Regions from separate parts of the Rhodococcus sp. 320_ES genome, predicted to be linked through region 2. Evidence: predicted binding sites of a transcription regulator. Region 2 holds the regulator's gene; each other region holds the start of a gene.
What was found. Region 2 encodes HspR, which represses chaperone genes until heat shock. Its sites were predicted from a motif close to ANNTGAGTNNNNNNNACTCANNT; they were not measured.
Positions count from the first base shown of each region.

Region 1: a site for HspR is predicted at 2,047-2,069, ahead of clpB (ATP-dependent chaperone ClpB). Genes of this name have one in related genera too.
Region 3: a site for HspR is predicted at 1,967-1,989, ahead of lon (endopeptidase La). Genes of this name have one in related genera too.

Region 1 is NZ_JCAWAG010000003.1:695,029-699,221, forward strand. It holds gene AC59JP_RS13940 (hypothetical protein) at 1-186, shown strand, start outside; gene AC59JP_RS13945 (DUF2277 domain-containing protein) at 215-478, shown strand; gene AC59JP_RS13950 (globin domain-containing protein) at 475-1,647, opposite strand; gene clpB (ATP-dependent chaperone ClpB) at 2,123-4,193, shown strand, end outside.
Region 2 is NZ_JCAWAG010000002.1:766,435-770,627, reverse strand. It holds gene grpE (nucleotide exchange factor GrpE) at 1-219, shown strand, start outside; gene dnaJ (molecular chaperone DnaJ) at 261-1,454, shown strand; gene AC59JP_RS10295 (heat shock protein transcriptional repressor HspR) at 1,479-1,880, shown strand; gene AC59JP_RS10290 (FAD-binding oxidoreductase) at 2,010-3,167, shown strand; gene AC59JP_RS10285 (FAD-binding oxidoreductase) at 3,180-3,926, opposite strand; gene AC59JP_RS10280 (alpha,alpha-trehalose-phosphate synthase (UDP-forming)) at 3,932-4,193, opposite strand, start outside.
Region 3 is NZ_JCAWAG010000006.1:195,201-199,393, reverse strand. It holds gene AC59JP_RS21465 (DUF4190 domain-containing protein) at 5-553, opposite strand; gene AC59JP_RS21460 (acetyl-CoA C-acyltransferase) at 718-1,902, shown strand; gene lon (endopeptidase La) at 2,003-4,193, shown strand, end outside.

The DNA.
Region 1 (4,193 bases), on a different contig from region 2:
TCGATGCAGCACGTGGTCACCGATTCCATCGAGGCCTACACGGCAGCATGGAAGGAACATCGGGGCGGCGAGGCCCTCGATCTTCTCGAGCCCGCCAATCGGGCCGAACTGAGCTCGTTCGTCTACACGTGCATCACGTCGGTGGGCGAGCCCGAGAATCCGCAGTTCCCCGTCCGCCGCTCCTGAACCGGCCCACGGGATTACCGTGGTTGTCATGTGCAGAAACATCACCGAACTGCGAGGACTCGAACCGGCGGCGACGGACGAGGAGATCGAAGCGGCGGCCCGGCAGTACGTGCGCAAGGTCAGCGGATTGCGCACCCTGTCCGACGCCAACCGCGACGCGTTCGAGAAGGCGGTGGCCGAGGTGACCGCCACGACCGAGCGCCTGCTGGCTGTGCTTCCTCCGCGCAAGCAACCCCCGGCGACGGTACCTCCGCTGCGCCGGCCCGAGGTCCGCGCGCGGTTGGGTATCTAGCCGCCGGTCGGATCGAACTGAATGTGCTCGACGGGTGTGCCCACCAGTCGCAGCGCGTACGTCGTGCTGCGCACCATCGACGGTGAGCCGCAGATCTGAATTTGGCGGTCGGCCCACGAGCCGTACCGAGTGACCACCTGACCCACCTTGCCGACCTGCAGGTGATAGAGCCCGCGCGGTATGTCGCGGCGGGCGTCCGGCCGCCACCACGGCTCCTCGGTGTCCTCGACCACCGGCACGACGGTCAGCCACGGGTTGGTCTGCGCCAGATGCCACAGCGTCTCGATGTCGTAGAGGTCGCTCGGATACTGGCCGCTCACGAACAGGTGGACGCGTGGATTCCGACTGCGCATCGCCATCGCCATCAACTGGGCGCGCAGCGGCGCGAGGCCCGTTCCGCCGGCGATCATCAGCACGTCCTCGCAGCCCGGCGACGTGTCCACGTTCAGCCCGCCCAGCGGCGGACCGACCAGCCAGCGGTCTCCGACCACGGTGTCCGCCACCAGCGCCGGGCTCACCCAGCCACCGGATACGCGTCGGACATGGAACTCGATGCCGCCGTGGTCGTTCGTCGGAATCGCCGGGGAGAGATAGCGCCACATCCGGGGGCGCTGCGGAACCTGCACGCTGACGTACTGCCCCGGCTCGTACGGAACCACGCCGTCGGTTTGCACGCGGATGATCGCGAGGTCGTCGAGCACGCGTCGATGCTCGACGACGGTTGCGCCCCAGAACGCCGGCATCCGATCGCTGTCGGCACCTGCGGCCATCGAATTGGAGACGACACCGAAGGTGGTACGCCACGCCGCCTCGACGGTCTCGGTCCACACTTCGGTGCCGACGAACGACCTGAACGCCGAGACCAGGGCGTTCTCCGCCGCAAGAAAGTGTCGGCCGTCGATGCCGTGCTTGCGATGGTCGCGGCCCAGCTGGTGGAGGAACGGCAGGAATCGGTTGGGGTCCTCGAGGTTGTCGATCACGTACTCGAGTGCGCGGACCAAGCGGTGCCGCTGCTGCTCCATCGCGGCCGGGAAGAAGGAGCGGAACTCGGGGTGCTCGGCGAAGAGGTGCGCGTAGAAGGATCTCGCGATGGTCTCCGGCCCGTCGTCCTCGGCCAGAACGGACTTCAGACCGGCGCGTACCAGGGAGATCGCTTGCGCATCGAGCACAGTGCAACCTCCAGACCTGCGTGAAGTTCGATCGGCCCCCGAATTGCCCGCTACCGGGGCACGAACCGACTCCTGTCACAGTAGTGGCTTCTCACATCAGTGACCACTGCACGGACGCATCGTTATGTTTGCCGATTCGGGGGCGGTTCGGTTGGGGCACCGCGGTTCGCGTCGGGCACTCTCGATCGGCGATGCGCGAGGCGATTCGGGGTGTCCGGGCGTGGGGCACTCACGATTGCGGGTGCGCGGGTCGGGCCGCTTCGTGCACCTCCGATCGCAGGTGCGCGGGCTTGCGGCACCGCGGTTCGCGTCGGGCACTTCCGATCGGCGATGCGCGGGGCGATTCGGGGTGCCCGGGCCCGACCATGCACGCGCAACCACACCGCCCACGCTCAACTAAGTTGAGTGGAACAGACTCAAGTGTTGTAGTGTTGCACCCATCGACAACCGTTACACGAAACAAGTGAGGTGACCGGTGGACTCGTTCTCTCCCACCACCAAGACGCAGGCGGCGTTGAGTGCTGCCCTGCAGGCTGCTTCGGCGGCCGGGAATCCGGACATCCGTCCGGCTCATCTTCTCGTGGCGTTGCTCGATCAGACCGACGGCATCGCCACCCCACTCCTCAAAGCTGTCGGCGTCGACCCGGCCACGGTCCGGCGCGAGGCGCAGACCCTGGTCGATCGCATGCCCACCACGTCGGGGGGCGCGTCCAAGCCGCAGCTCGGGCGCGAGGCGCTCGCCGTCATCAACGCTGCGCAGCAGCTGGCGACGGAGCTCGACGACGAGTACGTCTCCACCGAGCACGTCCTCGTCGGCCTGTCCGAAGGCTCGACGGATGTGGCCAAGCTGCTGGCCGGGCACGGTGCGACGTCCGTCGCGCTGCGCGAGGCGTTCGCGACGGTCCGCGGGAGCGCACGCGTCACCAGCCCCGATCCGGAGTCGACGTACCAGGCCCTCGAGAAGTACTCGACGGACCTCACCGAGGCCGCCCGGTCCGGCAAGCTCGACCCTGTCATCGGTCGCGACACCGAGATCCGTCGCGTCGTGCAGGTTCTCTCGCGTCGCACCAAGAACAATCCGGTGCTGATCGGTGAGCCCGGTGTCGGCAAGACCGCCATCGTCGAAGGGCTGGCTCAGCGCATCGTGACCGGCGACGTGCCGGAAAGCTTGCGCGGCAAGACCGTCATCTCGCTCGACCTCGGTTCCATGGTCGCCGGCGCGAAGTACCGCGGTGAGTTCGAGGAGCGGCTCAAGGCCGTGCTCGACGACATCAAGAACTCCGCCGGGCAGGTCATCACCTTCATCGACGAGCTGCACACCATCGTCGGCGCCGGGGCGACCGGCGAGTCCGCGATGGACGCGGGCAACATGATCAAGCCGATGCTGGCCCGCGGCGAGCTTCGGCTGGTCGGTGCGACCACGCTCGACGAGTACCGCAAGTACATCGAGAAGGACGCCGCACTCGAACGGCGGTTCCAGCAGGTTCTGGTCGGCGAGCCGTCGGTCGAGGACACCGTCGGCATTCTGCGCGGGCTCAAGGAGCGGTACGAGGTGCACCACGGTGTGCGCATCACCGACTCGGCCCTGGTCTCCGCCGCCGCACTGTCCGATCGCTACATCACGTCGAGGTTCCTGCCGGACAAGGCAATCGACCTGGTCGACGAGGCCGCGTCGCGTCTGCGCATGGAGATCGACTCGCGTCCCGTCGAGATCGACGAGGTGGAGCGGGCCGTTCGACGCCTCGAGATCGAGGAGATGGCGCTGGCCAAGGAGAAGGACGACGCGTCGAAGTCCCGTCTCGAGAAGCTTCGCAGCGAACTGGCGGATCTGTCGGAGAAGCTGTCGGAGTTGACTGCTCGCTGGCAGAACGAGAAGAACGCGATCGACTCGGTTCGTGATCTGAAGGAGCAGCTCGAGCAGTTGCGCGGCGAGTCCGAGCGCGCCGAGCGCGACGGTGACCTGGGCAAGGCAGCCGAGCTTCGCTACGGCCGAATTCCTAACCTGGAGAAAGAACTCGCCGCGAAGACCGTCATTCCTCAGGGCGACATGATGCTCAAGGAAGAGGTCGGACCCGACGACGTCGCGGACGTGGTGTCGGCGTGGACCGGCATTCCGGCCGGACGCATGCTCGAAGGTGAGACCGCCAAGCTTCTGCGCATGGAGGACGAACTCGGCAAACGCGTTGTCGGACAGGATGATGCGGTGCAGGCCGTCTCGGATGCGGTGCGTCGCGCACGTGCCGGTGTCGCCGATCCCAACCGGCCGACGGGCTCGTTCCTGTTCCTCGGACCGACGGGTGTCGGTAAGACGGAGCTCGCGAAGTCGTTGGCGCACTTTCTCTTCGACGACGAACGCGCCATGGTTCGCATCGACATGAGCGAGTACAGCGAGAAGCACGCCGTCGCGCGGTTGGTGGGTGCACCCCCCGGCTACGTCGGCTACGAAGCCGGCGGGCAACTCACCGAAGCCGTTCGGCGACGGCCGTACACGGTCGTGTTGTTCGACGAGGTCGAGAAGGCGCACCCGGACGTCTTCGACATCCTTC
Region 2 (4,193 bases):
AAGCTCGAATCGATCTTCACCGCGCAGGGCATCGCGTCGTTCGGTGCCGAAGGCGACGCCTTCGACCCGGCCGTTCACGAAGCCGTGCAGCACGACGGTGACGGTCACAACCCGGTCGTGGGAAGTGTGTTCCGCAAGGGTTACAAATTGCGCGACCGTGTACTGCGCACCGCGATGGTGGCAGTGACGGACGGCGAACCGACAGCCGACCAGGCATAGTCGGAAATTACAGAGACAGTGCGAAAGGAGGAGGCACCCAAGTGAGCCAACGGGAGTGGATCGAGAAGGACTTCTACAAGGAGCTGGGTGTCTCCTCCACCGCATCGTCGGACGAGATCAAGAAGGCGTACCGCAAGCTGGCACGCGACAACCACCCGGACGCGAATCCGAACAACAGCAAGGCCGAAGAGAAGTTCAAGGCCGTCAGCGAAGCCCATGCGGTGCTTGCCGATCCGGCCAAGCGCAAGGAGTACGACGAGGCGCGCGCTCTGTATTCGAGCGGCGGATTCGGTCGCGGCGGCTTCTCACCCGGCGGAGGGTCCAACTTCGGCGGTGGCGGCGGCGCACAGGGCTTCGACCTCGGTGACCTCTTCGGAGGCGGCGGTTCCTACACCGCCGGTGGCGACTCCGGCCTCGGCGACCTCTTCGGTGGACTGTTCAACCGCGGGGGCACCACAGGGCGGACGGGCGCGTCGACGAGGCCGAGCCGCGGGCAGGACCTGTCGGCGGAGATCACCCTCGACTTCCGCGACGCGGCCACCGGAACTGCTGTGCCGCTGAGCATTACGAGCCCGTCGTCGTGCACCACGTGTCACGGCAGCGGTGCCAAGCCGGGAACCAGCCCTCGGGTGTGTCCCAAGTGCAACGGTGCGGGCGTCGTCAACCGGAACCAGGGCGCGTTCGGCTTCAGCGAGCCATGTGACGAGTGCCGTGGAACCGGATCCATCATCGACGACCCGTGCCCCGACTGCCGCGGAAGCGGAGTGCAGAACCGCACCCGCTCGGTGACGGTGCGCGTGCCCGCCGGTGTCAGCGACGGCCAGCGCGTTCGCGTGGCCGGGCGCGGTGAAGCCGGACTCCGCGGCGCTCCCGCCGGTGACCTGTTGGTCACCGTGAAGGTGCGCGCCGACAAGGTGTTCGGACGGTCCGGCGACGATCTGACGCTCACCGTTCCGGTGGCGTACAGCGAACTCGTCCTCGGCGCGACGCTGTCGGTCCCGACTCTGGACGGCCGTGTCGGCGTCAAGGTCCCCGGCGGGACCGTCGACGGGCGTACGTTCCGGGTCAAGGGACGCGGAATTCCGAAGAAGAGCGGCACCGGCGACCTGCTGGTGACCGTGAAGGTCGCGGTGCCGCCGAAGCTCGATGATGCTGCGACGGAAGCACTCACAACGTATGCGCAAGCCGAGAAGGCCAGCGGATTCGATCCGCGCGCCGGCTGGCCGGGCGCGTAGAAGAGCCTGCGAAGGGAGAAGGAAGTGGTGGACGCACGAGAATCTGCCGCGGATCCCGATGCCCGTATCTTCGTGATCTCGGTGGCGGCCGAACTGGCCGGAATGCACGCGCAGACGTTGCGCACCTACGACCGTCTCGGTCTGGTGACGCCGCACCGCACCACGGGCGGCGGTCGGCGATATTCGCCGCGCGACGTGGCGCTGCTCCGTGAGGTGCAACGCCTCTCGCAGGACGAGGGCGTGAACCTTGCGGGCATCAAGCGCATCATCGAGCTCACCAATCAGGTGGAGGCGCTGCAGATGCGTGCCACCGAATTGGCGACCGAGCTCGCGCAGGTGCACGCGGGATATCGGCGTGACCTGCTTCCCGCGCCGCGCAACAACGCGCTGGTGGTGTGGAAGCCGCGCAATCAGCGTCAGCCGTAAAACAATCTTATTACCGGTTTTCCGTGAATTAAAAGCACGCAACGTCGGGATGATGAAACTGTGCTCCCTGAAGTCGATAATTGCCGTTAGAATTCGCTGAGCAGGCATTATCGACACGAGGGGACGCACATGGATTCACGGGCGATATCCCTCGTGCGCACGTCGTTCAAATCGGTTGCGGCCGTGGACGGTGGGCCCGAGAAATTGTCCTCGTCGTTCTACGCAATTCTTTTCGCCGACAATCCGGAAATTCGCGACTTCTTTCCAGCCTCGATGACGGGCCAGCGCGAACGTCTGGTGACGGCCATCGCGTACGCGGTGGATCATCTCGACGACCTCCACGCAACGCTTCCTTTTCTCGAGCAACTCGGCCGTGACCACCGCAAGTACGGAATCGTCGACGCGCACTACGCGGCGGTGGCCGCAGCTCTGACGACGGCTCTGCGGCGTTTCGCGGGCACCGAAATGTGGACCGACGACGTTGCGGAAGCGTGGGGCGACGCGATTGCGATCGTCGCCGGAACCATGATGAACGCGGCCAACGCGGAAACCGGTCCTGCCGCCGTGGGTGCGACCGTCGTCCAAAAGTCCGAGGTGCTGCGCGACGTCGCGATCATCCGGCTGCAGCTCGACGAACCCGTGAAATACGAAGCGGGACAATACCTCAGCGTCCAGATACCGAGCCGGCCTCGGATGTGGCGCTACCTGTCACCGGCCATCCCTGCCAACGAAGTCGGTCAGATCGAGTTCCATGTGCGACGGGTGTCGGGCGGGTGGGTCAGCCCGGCGATGGTGCGCCAGACCAGCATCGGGGAGCGCTGGGTGGTCGGGTCACCTCTCGGGGCATTGGGAATCGACGGCGCCGGGGGGCGCGACATGCTCATGATCGGATCGGGCACCGGGATCGCGCCACTGCGGGCTCAGATCATGGAAATGTCCGCCCGATCGCACAACCCGAAGGTGCACCTGTTCATGGGCGGTACCTACCCGTGCGATCTGTACGACTTCCGCACCATGACCGATATCGCGCGATCGAATCCCTGGCTCACCGTCGTCCCGGTGTCCGAGCACGACAGCGACCCGTGGTGGCACGACGGCGACGTTGCCGCTGTGCTCTCCCGTCAGCTCATGCCGAGCCCGGTCGGGGTGCTCGCCGCGTCGTTCGGTTCGTGGGCCGAGCGCGACGTGCAGATCGCCGGATCCCCATCGATGATCGGCAAGACTGTCGACGCTCTGCTGGCCGGCGGAACCCCGGCGGAAAACATTCGGCACGATCCGCTGATCTAGGCGGTCAAGGATCTAGGTAGCGATTGCCTCGGCGGGCGTCCCCGTCGCCCGCAGCGACCGCACCGTCGCGTCGACCATTCCGGGGGATCCGCAGACCAGGACCTGACGGTCCCGGAACGGCCCGAACGACGCCGCGACGTCACCGACCCGGCCGACCACCAGCTGGTCCTCCCGAAAGCCGGACCACGGCGCCTCGGCCCGACGTTGCCGGTCGGCCTGCGCGAACCACTCGTCTGCGAAGGGCGGGTCCGCGAGAGCGTCGACGACGGGTGTGATCGTGAGCCACGGAGCGTGCGCGGCCAGCAGCGACAGCATGTCGGCCGCGTAGAGGTCACGCGGTGACCGTCCGCCGACGAACAGGTGCACCGAGGGCGGACGCTCCCAGCGCGCGAGGTCGAGGATCAGCGCGCGCATCGGTGCGAGTCCCGTTCCGCCGGCGATCATCACCACGTCGCGCCCCGAATCGTCGACGAACAGCTCGCCCTCGGGGGAGTCGATGCGCCACACGTCGCCCACTCGGGTCTCCGCCACGATGGAGCCGCTCACCCAACCCGCCGGGACGGCGCGCACGTGAAACTCGAGCTTGCCGTCGAGCGACGGGGGAAGAGCGGGGGAGTATCGGCGCGGTACGCGCGGACTTTGCGGAACGGTCACCGACACCGATTGGCCGGCGTGAAACGGCACGTAATCGCCGACGAGCCGCACGACGGTGATGTCCCGCCGCAACCGATGAACCTGAACAACCCGAGCGTCCCCCACGCCGCCTATTCTTCCCCAGCTTCTCCGATCTCGCGGTTGGATACGAGGTGGCTGGGCACGTCGTCTCCGGTTCGGTTCAGTGCGGACAGGAACGAGCGAGCCCACCGGTCCACGTCGTGCGCGAGGACCTGTCGACGCATCGCGCGCATGTAGCGTCGACCCGTCTCACGGTCCTGTTCGATCGCCGAGAGCATCGCGTCCTTGACGCTGTTCAGATCGTGCGGGTTGCACAGGTACGCCTGCCGCAATTCGGCTGCGGCGCCGGTG
Region 3 (4,193 bases), on a different contig from region 2:
GGGCCTACGGCGTCGGCAGCGGGGTGATCGTGACGCTGAACTGGTCCTGAATGTTGTTCGTGAACTGCTCATTGCACGACGCGATGGCTTGTTCGTTGCTGCCGGCGTCGCTGATGCACGACGTGTAGTCGGTGAATCCGACCTTGTCGGCCGCCCAGACCACGACCCAGAGGAACGCGATTCCGGCGATCACTCCGATGATGCCGAGAACAATTCCGGTGAGGGCAACTCCGCCGTTCGTCGCGATGCGCTTCTTGACCCTGGACCGTCCCAGAAATCCGAACAGGATCGCGAGGAGTCCGAGGACGATGCCGAAACCGAAACTCCAGAACGCCAGGATCGAGAGAATGCCGAGGATCAGTGCCGCGAGGCCGAATCCGTTCTTGGGCGAGGCGGGCGGCTGGTCGTAGCCGGGCTGGTTGTAATGACCCGGCTGGTTGTACTGGGGCTGGCCGTACTGGGGCTGGTTGTACTGGGGCTGGCCGTACTGGCCGGGTTGGTTGTACGGCTGTTGTGGATCGCCGCTGGGGTAGGGATCGGTGGGACCGGTCATTGCTGACTCCATTGTTCGGCGAGGATTACCTGGACCGACTGTAAAGGACAAACCGCTCTCGGCCACCGAGAATTCTGGCCGACTATGGAATATCCGAGCCTGCTCTGCAATTGTTGACTAGGTAGAACCATAGTCAGCTTCATCAGACTCGGAAGGTGAGTTCCATGGCCCAGTCATTCGGTCGCGACGCCGTCATCGTCGGCGCAGTCCGCACACCCGTCGGGAAGGGAAAAGCGAGCGGAGCACTCCACGGCGTACACCCGGCCGACCTGCTCGCACACAGTCTTCGTGCTCTCGTCGACCGCGCGGGTATCGATCCCGCGCTGATCGACGACGTCATCACCGGTGCTGTCACGCAAGCCGACGAGCAGGCGTTCAACATCGCGCGCACGGCCCTGCTGGCCGCCGGCTATCCGGAGTCGGTTCCCGGGACCACCGTCGACCGTCAGTGTGGAAGCAGTCAGCAGGCCGTTCACTTCGCCGCGCAAGGCGTGATGTCCGGTGCGTACGACGTGGTGGTGGCCGCTGGTATCGAGTCGATGGGTCGGGTACCGATGGGATCGAACATCCGGCCGGGATTCGATCCCCGCGGAGACGGCTTGGTTGCCCGGTACCCGGACGGGCTCGTCGGCCAGGGCCACAGTGCAGAGTTGATTTCGGCCAAGTGGGGATTCACGCGAACCCAGCTCGACGAGTTTGCCGTCGGCAGTCACGAGAAAGCCGCCGCCGCAACGAAAGAGGGCCGGTTCGCGAACGAACTCGCGCCGATCGCAGGACTCGAGAGCGACGAGAACATTCGACCGGGCTCGACCGTAGAGACGCTGGCGGGCCTGAAGCCGGCGTACTACGACGAGGCCATCGGGCGACGCTTTCCGCAGATCGAGTGGAACATCACCGCCGGCAACGCGAGCCCGCTCAGCGACGGCAGTGCAGCCGTTCTGATCACGACGACCGAGGTAGCGGCACGCCTCGGTCTTACCCCGTTGGCGCGTATTCACAGTGTGGCAGTGGTGGGTTCGGATCCGCTGTACATGCTGACCGGGGTCATCCCCGCGACGAAGAAGGTGCTCGACCGGGCCGGACTGACCATCGACGACATCGACCTGTTCGAGGTCAACGAAGCGTTCTCGCCAGTCGTCCTGGCCTGGGCTCACGACACCGGGGCCGACCTCGCCAAGACGAACGTCAACGGCGGCGCCATCGCCATCGGGCACCCGCTCGGAGCCAGCGGGGCGCGCATCATGACCACCATGGTGAACGCGCTCGAGCAGACGGGCGGCCGGTACGCGCTGCAGACGATGTGCGAGGCGGGCGGGTTGGCGAACGCGACCATTATCGAGCGGCTGTAGGGCCCCGTTCCCTCCGCTGTCGGCGAACAGTGCTCACGGAAGGGAACAGAACCCCCACCCCCGAAGTTGAGCAGGTCACGCTTAACTTTTGGAGGACCTCATGACCGACTCGACACGACTCCCCGTCCTGTTCCTGACCGACCCCGTGGTGCTTCCCGGCATGGTCGTGCCGGTGGAGCTCGACGAACCCGCTCGCGCCGCCATCGACGCCGCACGCAGCACGACGGACGGGAAGCTGCTGGTCGCACCCCGTCTCGACGACCGCTACCCGGCCTACGGCGTCGTCTCGTCCATCGTCCAGATGGGCCGCCTCGCCACCGGTGAGCAGGCCGCCGTCATCAAGGGCGAGGGCCGCGCGCACATCGGTTCCGGGGTGAGCGGACCCGGCGCAGCTCTGTGGGTGGAAGCGGAACCGGTCGATCAGACCGAGATCACCGACGACACCCGCGCCCTGGCCGCTGAGTACAAGAAACTCGTGCTGGCGATGTTGCAGCGGCGCGATGCCTGGCAGGTGATCGACTCGGTGAACAAGCTGACCGACCCGTCCGCCCTCGCCGACACCGCCGGGTACGCGTCGTACCTGGCGGATGTCCAGAAGCGTCAGCTGCTCGAAACTCCGGACGTGGCAGAGCGTTTGACCGCTCTGATCGCGTGGACCAAGGACCACCTCGCCGAGGTGGAAGTCAACGACAAGATCGCCGGCGACGTCCGCGACGGCATGGAGAAGACGCAGAAGGAGTTCCTTCTGCGGCAGCAACTCGCTGCGATCCGCAAGGAACTCGGCGAGGACGAACCCGACGGCGCCGACGATTACCGCACCCGCGTGGAGTCGGCGGTACTCCCGGACAACGTGCGCGAGGCCGCGATGCGTGAGGTCGGCCGCCTCGAGCGGTCGAGTGATCAGAGCCCCGAAAGTGGTTGGATCAGAACCTGGTTGGACACCGTCCTGGATCTGCCGTGGAACGAGCGGACCGAGGATTCGACGGACATCGCCGCTGCGCGTGCGGTTCTCGACGCCGATCACCACGGACTGGGCGACGTGAAGGATCGCATCGTCGAGTACCTCGCGGTGCGTGCGCGTCGTGCCGACCGCGGTCTGCAGGTGGTCGGCGGTCGCGGATCCGGCGCCGTGATGGTGCTGGCCGGCCCGCCCGGGGTGGGCAAGACGTCGCTCGGTGAGTCGATTGCTCGCGCCCTGGGCCGCAAGTTCGTGCGCGTCGCCCTCGGCGGCGTCCGCGACGAGGCGGAGATCCGCGGACACCGTCGCACCTACGTCGGCGCTTTGCCGGGTCGTATCGTGCGTGCCATCGGCGAAGCAGGATCGATGAATCCCGTTGTGCTGCTGGACGAGATCGACAAGGTCGGATCCGATTACCGCGGCGATCCGAGCGCGGCGTTGCTCGAGGTGCTCGACCCGGCGCAGAACCACACGTTCCGCGACCACTACCTCGATCTGGACCTCGACCTGTCGGACGTGGTGTTCCTGGCCACCGCCAACGTGATCGAGCAGATCCCGGCGGCGTTGATCGACCGCATGGAACTGATCACGATCGACGGGTACACCGAGGACGACAAGGTGGCCATCGCACGTGACTACCTTCTGCCTCGGCAGGCCGAGCGTGCGGCGCTGACGGCCGACGAAGTGACCGTCACCGACGCTGCTCTGCACAAGATCGCAGCCGACTACACCCGGGAACCGGGCGTTCGGCAGTTCGAGCGGTTGCTGGCGAAGGCACTGCGCAAGGCGGCCACCGCACTGGCGCAGTCGAGCGAGGCCATCGTGATCGACGAACCGGACCTCGTCGGCTACCTGGGTCGACCCCGGTTCACCCCGGAGGCACACGAGCGCACCGAAGTACCCGGTGTGGCAACCGGTTTGGCCGTGACCGGACTCGGCGGCGACGTGCTGTTCATCGAGGCTGGGTCGAACGAGGGCAAGACCGGACTTGCTCTGACCGGTCAACTCGGCGACGTCATGAAGGAGTCCGCACAGATCGCACTGTCCTACGTGCGCGCACACGCGGTCGAGTTCGGCATCGAACCGTCGGCTTTGGATCGCAGCATCCACGTGCACGTTCCCGCGGGTGCGGTGCAGAAGGACGGGCCGTCGGCAGGCGTGACCATGGTGACCGCGCTGGTGTCTATGGCGACAGGTCGGCCCGTGCGCTCGGACGTGGGCATGACCGGCGAGGTCACGCTGAACGGACGGGTGTTGCCGATCGGCGGCGTGAAGCAGAAGCTCCTCGCGGCGCAGCGGGCCGGGCTGAAGACAGTGTTCATCCCTGCACGCA